Regions from separate parts of the Pseudoalteromonas sp. S3260 genome, predicted to be linked through region 1. Evidence: predicted binding sites of a transcription regulator. Region 1 holds the regulator's gene; the other holds the start of a gene.
The links. Region 1 encodes ArgR, which controls arginine synthesis, uptake and breakdown. Its sites were predicted from a motif close to ANTGAATANNTATTCANT; they were not measured.
Positions count from the first base shown of each region.

Region 2: CWC14_RS13655 (arginase family protein) is a predicted target of ArgR. The motif match lies at 1,547-1,564, and genes of this name have one in related genera.

Region 1 covers NZ_PNCV01000070.1:3,164-7,382, forward strand. The annotation lists gene CWC14_RS11965 (ABC transporter permease) at 1-332, shown strand, start outside; gene CWC14_RS11970 (ABC transporter ATP-binding protein) at 333-1,385, shown strand; gene CWC14_RS11975 (Dyp-type peroxidase) at 1,425-2,324, shown strand; gene argR (transcriptional regulator ArgR) at 2,380-2,847, opposite strand; gene mdh (malate dehydrogenase) at 3,073-4,005, shown strand.
Region 2 covers NZ_PNCV01000081.1:15,517-19,735, forward strand. The annotation lists gene cdd (cytidine deaminase) at 1-444, shown strand, start outside; gene udp (uridine phosphorylase) at 433-1,188, opposite strand; gene CWC14_RS13655 (arginase family protein) at 1,601-2,710, shown strand; gene CWC14_RS13660 (substrate-binding periplasmic protein) at 2,809-3,510, shown strand; gene paeA (polyamine export protein PaeA) at 3,631-4,219, shown strand, end outside.

The sequences.
Region 1 (4,219 bases):
TTGAGTCGAGCTTTTCACGCATTAGTCCCTCCCTTGATATGGCAAGCCAGTCAATGGGAAAAAGCCAAGGGCGCACATTACGCTTAGTGCACTTACCTTTATTACGCCGAGGCTTATTAACCGCCGGTTTATTGGTCTTTATCGAGTGTATGAAAGAGCTACCCGCAGCTTTGTTGTTAAGGCCTTTTGATTTTGAAAGCTTAGCAACTCATGTGTTTCAGTATGTAAGCGATGAACAATTAGAGCTGGCCTCTATATCGGCTTTGTTTATTGTGGTGGTGGGGTTTATTCCGTTATATTTTATTAACCGTTCAATGGAGCAACGTAGCTAAATGAGTAGTTTGATTTTACAAGGCGTGAGCTATGCATATAACGGGACTAAGGTGATAGATAATTTAGATTTAACCTTAGGTAAAGACGAAATAGTGTGTTTACTCGGAGCCAGTGGCTGCGGTAAAACCACCACACTAAAAGCCATTGCAGGATTAATTGAAGCCAAACAAGGGCAGGTATTTATTGATGGTAAGCTAGTCAGTGATGCTAATACGTTTGTTTCACCTGAGCATCGTAATATTGGCATGATGTTTCAAGACTATGCGTTATTTCCGCATTTAACGGTGGCTAATAATATTGCGTTTGGGCTAAGCGGCATGAGCAAAGCAGATAAATACGCACGCGTAAGTGAAATGCTAAAGCTGGTACACTTGGTAGGCTGCGCCGATAGATTCCCTCATCAACTCTCTGGTGGGCAACAGCAGCGAGTAGCGATTGCACGCGCATTAGCTTATAAACCTAGCTTACTGTTACTTGACGAGCCATTTTCTAATATTGATACCCAAGTACGATTTGAGTTAATTGCCGACATTAGGCGCATTATTAAGGCGCAGCAAGTATCGGCTGTGTTTGTTACTCACTCAAAAGAAGAGGCGTTTGCTTTTTCAGATACGCTAGCGGTTATGCACCAAGGTAAAATTGCGCAGCAAGGTACGCCAGAACAGCTTTTTGCTAAACCACGTTCAAAGGAGGTTGCAGAGTTTCTGGGTCAGGGCATATACTTAAGCGCAACCGCATTAACCGCCACTGAATATGAAACGCAGTTTGGGGTGGTTGAATCAATACAGCCACAGCAGCATGGCGTGGCCGATAAGGGCGTTATTTATGTGCGTCCACACCAGCTTGAGCTTGCCAGTAGTAACAATAACGAACTGCAGTGTGAGTGCGTTACAATTCTAAGCAGTCGCTTTATTGGCTCTGCTTATGTATATACTGTCGTTATTGCTGAACAAGAAATAGAAGTTGCAGCTCAGTATGGCCAGTCATTTGAAATTAATGAACAGGTTATAATAAAAATAAAACCGCACACGGTGAATTTTTTTAAATCGTAATTAATCACTGTGTTTTGCTCTAAAAAGTAAGGAATAACAATGGCGCAAGCGCAATCAGGGATTTGTGCTGAAGCAAACTTACACGGTTTGCACTTATTTTTTAATGTACTTGATGGTCACGACGAATCACTTCGCGCTAAGCTTAAACAAGTGAGCGATATTGAAGATGAGTTTAGTGATCAGTTTTCTGAATCTATGCTTTCTTGCATGGTGGCAATTGGTGCGCAATATTGGCCGCACATTCTGCCTGATTTCATGCCAAGCGAGCTGCAAAGCTTTCCTAATATTACCCATAGCGAGTTTGTTATGAGTGCAAGACCATGTGATTTGTTTGTGCAAATCCGCTCAGACAGAGAAGACGTGAACCACTTGTTTGCACTACAAATTCTCAAACTATTCACCCCTGATGTTGAGCTGGTAGAGCAAGTTCGTAATTTCCGTTTTTTAGATGGTCGTGATTTTAATGGTTTTATTTATGCGGGCGATACCCCTCATGGCCGTCAAAAACGCGTAACGGCGTTAGTAAACAAACCGGATAGTTTTGAAGATCAAGGTAGTTACATTCATGTGCAGCGCTATAAACATGACTTGAGCCTGTGGCAGCATTTGTCATTACATGAACAAGAGCAAATAATGGGTCGTACACGCCTTGATAATACCTTGCTCAGCCCCGCACTTGAGAGCAGCCATGCAACCCGAAGTGAATTAAAAGACGAACAAGGTCAGGCACTGTTACTTAACCAAAGCATGCCTTATGGCGATGTGTATGAGCAAGGTATGTTAGTGATCACGTGCTCTGCTAAAGGGGATGCATTCGAAAAAGTGCTAACTAGCCGACTAGGGCAGGGAGAGAATTATGATCACTGGCTTGATTTTACTCAGGCGGATATGGGCTCTGCATTTTTTGCCCCCTCAGTACGATTTTTAAAGCAGTTATAACAATTACAAAACGGCTATGTATTATTCATAGCCGTCTTTATTACAGCGTTAGTGATTAAACCGTATCAAATAAAATACGAACACGCTCTAGTGTGAGGTCTATTTCTGAGATTTTAGCTGGTGCGATAAAAATAGTATCATCGCCAGCAATAGTACCTAGTACGCCATCTGCTTTGCCTAATGAATCAAGTAAACGCGCAATGAGTTGAGCAGCTCCAGGACTGGTGCGAATAATAATCATCATTTCGTTATGCATAATATCAATAACGAGCTGGCGTAATGGGCTCTTAGCGGTTGGTACCCCCATTTCGGCGGGTAAACAGTATACCATTTCTTGTTTTGCATTACGGGTGCGTACCGCGCCAAACTTACTTAACATTCGCGACACTTTACTTTGGCTAATATTATCAAAGCCTTGCTCTTTTAACGCATCAACTATTTCGCCTTGTGAGCCAAAGTTTTCTTCTTTTAAAAGTGCTTTAAAGGCTTTAACCAATGCTTCTTGTTTATCTTGTGGTTGCATAGTGTCTAATTAGTTATGTAATAGATACTGCAAATTCTACACAAAAATGCATAATTATGCAGCAGTTGTTTGCTTAAGTTGCCATTTTGCTGCGTTTAAACAGCAAAGTTTACAACTATGGTCGAAAATATAGCTAAAATAAGCAGGATAAATTTGTTTTTAGTCGTTAATTTCTTTATCTTATGAACCACAAATATTTCCTACCTCAAATCACGGAGAATTCCAATGAAAGTTGCTGTATTAGGTGCTGCAGGCGGTATCGGTCAAGCGTTGTCTTTATTATTAAAAACAGGTTTACCAGCTGGCTCTGAATTATCACTATATGATGTTGCGCCAGTAGTTCCTGGTGTTGCTGTTGACCTTTCTCACATCCCAACAGATGTTAAAGTTGCAGGTTTTGGTGCTGACGATTTAGATAAAGCATTAACAGGTTGTGATATCGTTCTTATCCCAGCGGGTATGCCACGTAAGCCAGGTATGGATCGTGCTGATTTATTTAATGTTAACGCTGGTATCATCAAAACACTAGCAGAAGGCATTGTTGCTAACTGTCCTAAAGCGCTTGTGGGTATTATTACTAACCCAGTTAACGGCACTGTACCAATTGTTGCTGAAGTATTTAAAAAAGCAGGTACTTATGATGCTAAACGTGTATTCGGTATTACAACACTCGATGTGATCCGTTCTGAAGCGTTCATTGCTGAGCTTAAAGGCGTTGACGTAGCAAGCGTTAAAGTTCCAGTAATTGGTGGCCACTCAGGCACAACTATCCTACCGTTACTTTCTCAAGTTGAAGGTGTTACTTTCACTGATGAAGAAGTGGCTGCACTGACTCCACGTATCCAAAACGCGGGTACTGAAGTAGTTAATGCTAAAGCGGGCGGTGGTTCTGCAACATTATCAATGGGTGCTGCTGCTGCACGTTTTTGTATGTCTTTAGTTAAAGGCTTACAAGGTGAAGACGTTGTAGATTATGCATACGTTGCTGTTGAAAATGGCGATGCAGAGTACTTCGCACATCCAGTACGTTTAGGTAAAAATGGCGTAGAAGAAATTCTTTCTTACGGCACACTAAGCGCATTTGAAGAGCAAGCAAAAAATGATATGCTAGAAACTCTGAAAAAAGACATTAAAGAAGGTGTTGATTTTATGGCGTAATAGCCAAAATTAACCCATAAAAAAGCCTGCACTTGCAGGCTTTTTTATTGCTCGGAATTATCTACACAGTATAACTTAACCTGAACTCTGGTTAAGAGATTTACTAACGTATTGAATCAAAAATGATATTTATGTTTATTTTTCTCTAGCCAGAGATTTCCAGTGAAAACAAGGCGAAATTACGCGTCAATAGCTAGCCTATTGCAAGTAAATT
Region 2 (4,219 bases), on a different contig from region 1:
CAAAACTTTAAATTGGCAGAGTTATTACCTCATTCATTTGGACCAACCGATTTAGGCAATGAGCACAGCTTATTTAACCCAGCAGAGCAAACTAATTGCTTTGAAAACAAACAACTTGATGAAAAGCTGATGAGCTATGCTTTAGCGGCTTATGTGCCATACAGCCAAAATTACAGTGCAGTAAAAATAAGTACGTTTGAAAACGGTGATTTTTATGGCAGCTATGCAGAAAATGCAGCGTACAGCCCGAGTTTATCGCCATTACAAAGTGCTGTGAGTCAGTTGTTTTTAGCAGGACTGAGCTTTGATAAGCAAACAGTTAAATCAGTTACGTTATTAGAAACGGCTGGTCATGAAAACCAATCAGGGGTGGCAAAAGCCGTGTTAGCAAGCTTTACTGGCTTGCCAACACTTGAGGTTATTAGCGTAACATTAGCCAAGTAACACTTTAGCGGCTTCAAGTACCACGGCAACCGATTTTTTCTCAATCTCGCCGTGGTCTACGTTAGGAATTTCTTGACGTGTTCTATTTACTAATACACCTGCAACACAGGCTGCTTGTAGGCCAAGAGCGGCACACATAGTAAATAAAGTAGCCGATTCCATTTCGTAGTTCATCACGCCTAGTTTTTGCCATTCTTCACAGCTACCCTGTAATGACTTAGGAACATAACCAGAATGCGTATCGTAACGCTCTTGTCCTGGGTAGAAGGTATCGCTTGAAGCGGTGATACCGATATGAAAATCGATGTTTAGGTTTTCACAGGCTTTTACCATCGCTTGAGTGGCAAAAAAATCAGAAACAGCAGGGTAGCACAGCGGTGCAAAATGCTGACTCGCGCCATCCAAACGAACTGAGGCTTGGCTAATTAAAATATCGCCTTCGTTAATGTGCGGCTGAATAGCGCCTGTTGTGCCAATGCGAAGAAAGCTACGTACGCCAAGTTGAGCCAGTTCTTCAACCGCAATTGACGTTGAAGGGCCGCCGATACCGGTTGAACATACAACCACTGAGTGGCCGTTTAATTGGCCTAAATAAATGTGAAACTCACGCGTTTGAGCAAGGCAGGTTGGATTATCTAAGAACTGTGAAATGCGTGCTGCACGATCTGGATCCCCTGGAACAATAGCCAGTTTTGCACCTTTTAAATCATCAATACACAGTCCTAAGTGAAATACCTTTTCCATAACTAAGCCTTTTTAATAAGAGTTGTTGTCAATTTAACATGATTACGAGAAACCTAAATGAAGTACAGGACGGATGTCCGTATTGATTTATTCATCAACTCTGAATATTCAATCAATGGCTAAAATTACTAACAAAATGAGCCAGTTGACTTGTTTGCTCAGACACTATATTCATACCTCAGAGCAAACCAGTAGCTAGCCAAAAGAGTTGTTAGCTAAATTTTAAATTGTTTATATTCATAAGGTTAGTTAGTAGTTTTTGTATTGTTTTGCCGCTGACCTAACCTCGCAAAACACAACGTTCAGTGATTTTTATAACCACAGACAATTAATTTTTAATTTATTCAGCGTTCGTCGTTTTGCATAACTACTCAATAATAGACAAGATATTCAGATTGAAAAAGGGTTTACAATGAGCACACAATTTCAAGCATTTAAAAATAAAGTTGAACACTGTTTATGTGCACCTGGCGACGGTGTATTCACGGTTAATACGGCAAAAGAACGCAAAGCAGCACTCAGAAATAAATTATATGGTCAAACTGAAAATGTCGATGCTTTATGGCGTGACTCGCTAAATGAATTACCTAACTCACCCCACAAAGCGGTTATGCTGGGGATTAGCTCTGATTGTGGTGGTGGTATTTTACGCGGTGCAAACTGGGGGCCTTTATTTTTACGTTCAGCTTTAATTGACCAGCAAACACAGTGTCGTTCATTTGACTTAGGTGATGTGCGCGTAATACCGCATTTATTACACGATAAATACTTAAACGAGGCAACAATTACCAATTGCCAAAAAGCGCTTTATGGCAATGACAATAACGATCATTTCGTAAGTCCACTGTCTATTACCGAAGATGTATGTGACAGCTTTTATGCAACATTCCAAGATAAAGGCATTTTTGGCATTGGTGGCGATCATTCTATTAGTTACCCGCTGACAAAAGCGTACTTAAAAGCAAAGCGTAGCCAAGGTAAGCGTACGGCTATTATTCATTTCGACGCCCACACCGATTTATTGGTTGAGCGTTTAGGCATCGATTTATGTTTTGGCTCTTGGTGTACCCATATTTTAGAATTTTTACCCGCGCCACATCATTTAATTCAATTTGGTATTCGCTCAAGTGGTAAGCCTAAATCACATTGGGAAAGTACCTTTGGCGTTAAACAGCACTGGGCTGCTGAAATTATTGAGCGTGGCGCAGCCGCTGTTGCTGCCGATACAATCGCGCAACTAAAGGCTGACAAGGTTGATGAAGTGTATGTAAGCTTTGATATTGACGCACTAGATGCTCAATTTGCTTCAGCAACAGGTACACCTGAAGAAAATGGGTTAACACCACAGCATGCGCTTGATATTTTGTCAGCTATTGCCGATGAGTTTCCAATAACCGGTGCAGATATGATGGAAATCGCGCCGTTTACCGACAGCTCATTAGTGGGGCAATCAAGCTCAGAGACGACGCTTAGAGAAGGCGCTAAAATTTCAGCATTCTTAATTGCAGCAATGAATCGTTAATCCCACAGGCCCAAAATTGGCTATTTGTAAATAATCCGCTATATTAAATTTGCTTTTACCAAAAAAGTAACATCTTAAATTTTATATAGTGGGTTATTGTGACTAAGTGGTATTGTGTATTATTGCTCATTGTAAGCCATCATTGTGTGGCTAAACTTACTGTTGTAACAGAGAACTTCGCGCCTGCGCAGTATCTGGACGCGAATAACAATTTAGTAGGTGATGCTGCCGATAAAGTCCGATTAGTGCTTGATAGCGTAGGTATTGATTACTCAATTTCTGTAAACGATTGGAGTATGGCTTACAATATTGCACTGAGAGATCCCCAAACCTGTATATTTTCTATTTCTCGTTCGCCTGAGCGGGAACATAATTTTATTTGGTTTGCTAAGCTTGCCCAATTTGACACTAATTTTTACTCCCTTAAAAGCAAAGGTATTTCCTTAACTAATTTAGAGCAGGCAAAGCAATACCGTATTGCGGTTTTAAAAGATAACTACAGTCATCATTACTTACTTTCAAAGGGCTTTAAAGAAAACGAAAATTTAATGCTGTTTAGTAGTTTTGATAATATTTTTAAGATAATCCAAACCCGAAGTTCGAGTATTGATTTAGTTGTTATACCAGCGCAGCGAATAAACCATGAACAATCTCATTTATTAAATAAATTACAACTCGAATTACTCATGCCCATCAATGCCCATCAAGCCCCTTTATATTTCGCCTGTAATAAAAATCTACCCGATAACGTAAAGCAACAACTTAGCGCGGCTTTTTCTTCATATGAGTCTAAACTATAAATATTAAGCTTTTGATTTTTATTAGTTATTAATATTATTTAAATATCAATTGCCCTGTCTATAAAAGCGTCTATAATCCAGCTGCTTTTGCTTGTAAAAGCGATTATTTTGGAGTTATAAATGGGTGATTTAATCGGGATTGCGTTATTAATCTTGATGAGTGCGTTATTTGCGATGTCAGAAATTTCGATTGCCGCTTCACGCAAAATTAAGTTAAGAGTAATGGCGGACGAGGGCAATGTGCATGCTTTGGCTGTTTTAAAGTTGCAAGAGCAGCCTGGGGCTTTTTTCGCCATGATCCAAATTACGCTCAATGCGATTGCCATATTAGGCGGGATTGTTGGCGAGCAAGCATTGTCTCCTTACATGCAAGAAATACTACAGCTGTTTTATCAAGGTCCATTACTTGGGCAAATTAGCTTTGTATTATCGTTTTTAATTATTACCTCGTTATTTATTTTATTTGCCGATTTACTCCCAAAGCGTTTAGCGATGATTTTACCTGAGGCCGTTGCGGTGAGGGTGGTGACAATTATGCGCTGGGTTACTTTTGCGCTCACGCCACTGGTATTATTTTTTAATGGCTTAACCAATATTGTTTTACGGGTGTTTAAAGTGCCCAGCGAACGTGAAGATATTGTGACCACTGAAGATATTGTTGCGATGATGGATGCTGGTGCTGAATATGGCAGTTTACAGCAACAAGAGT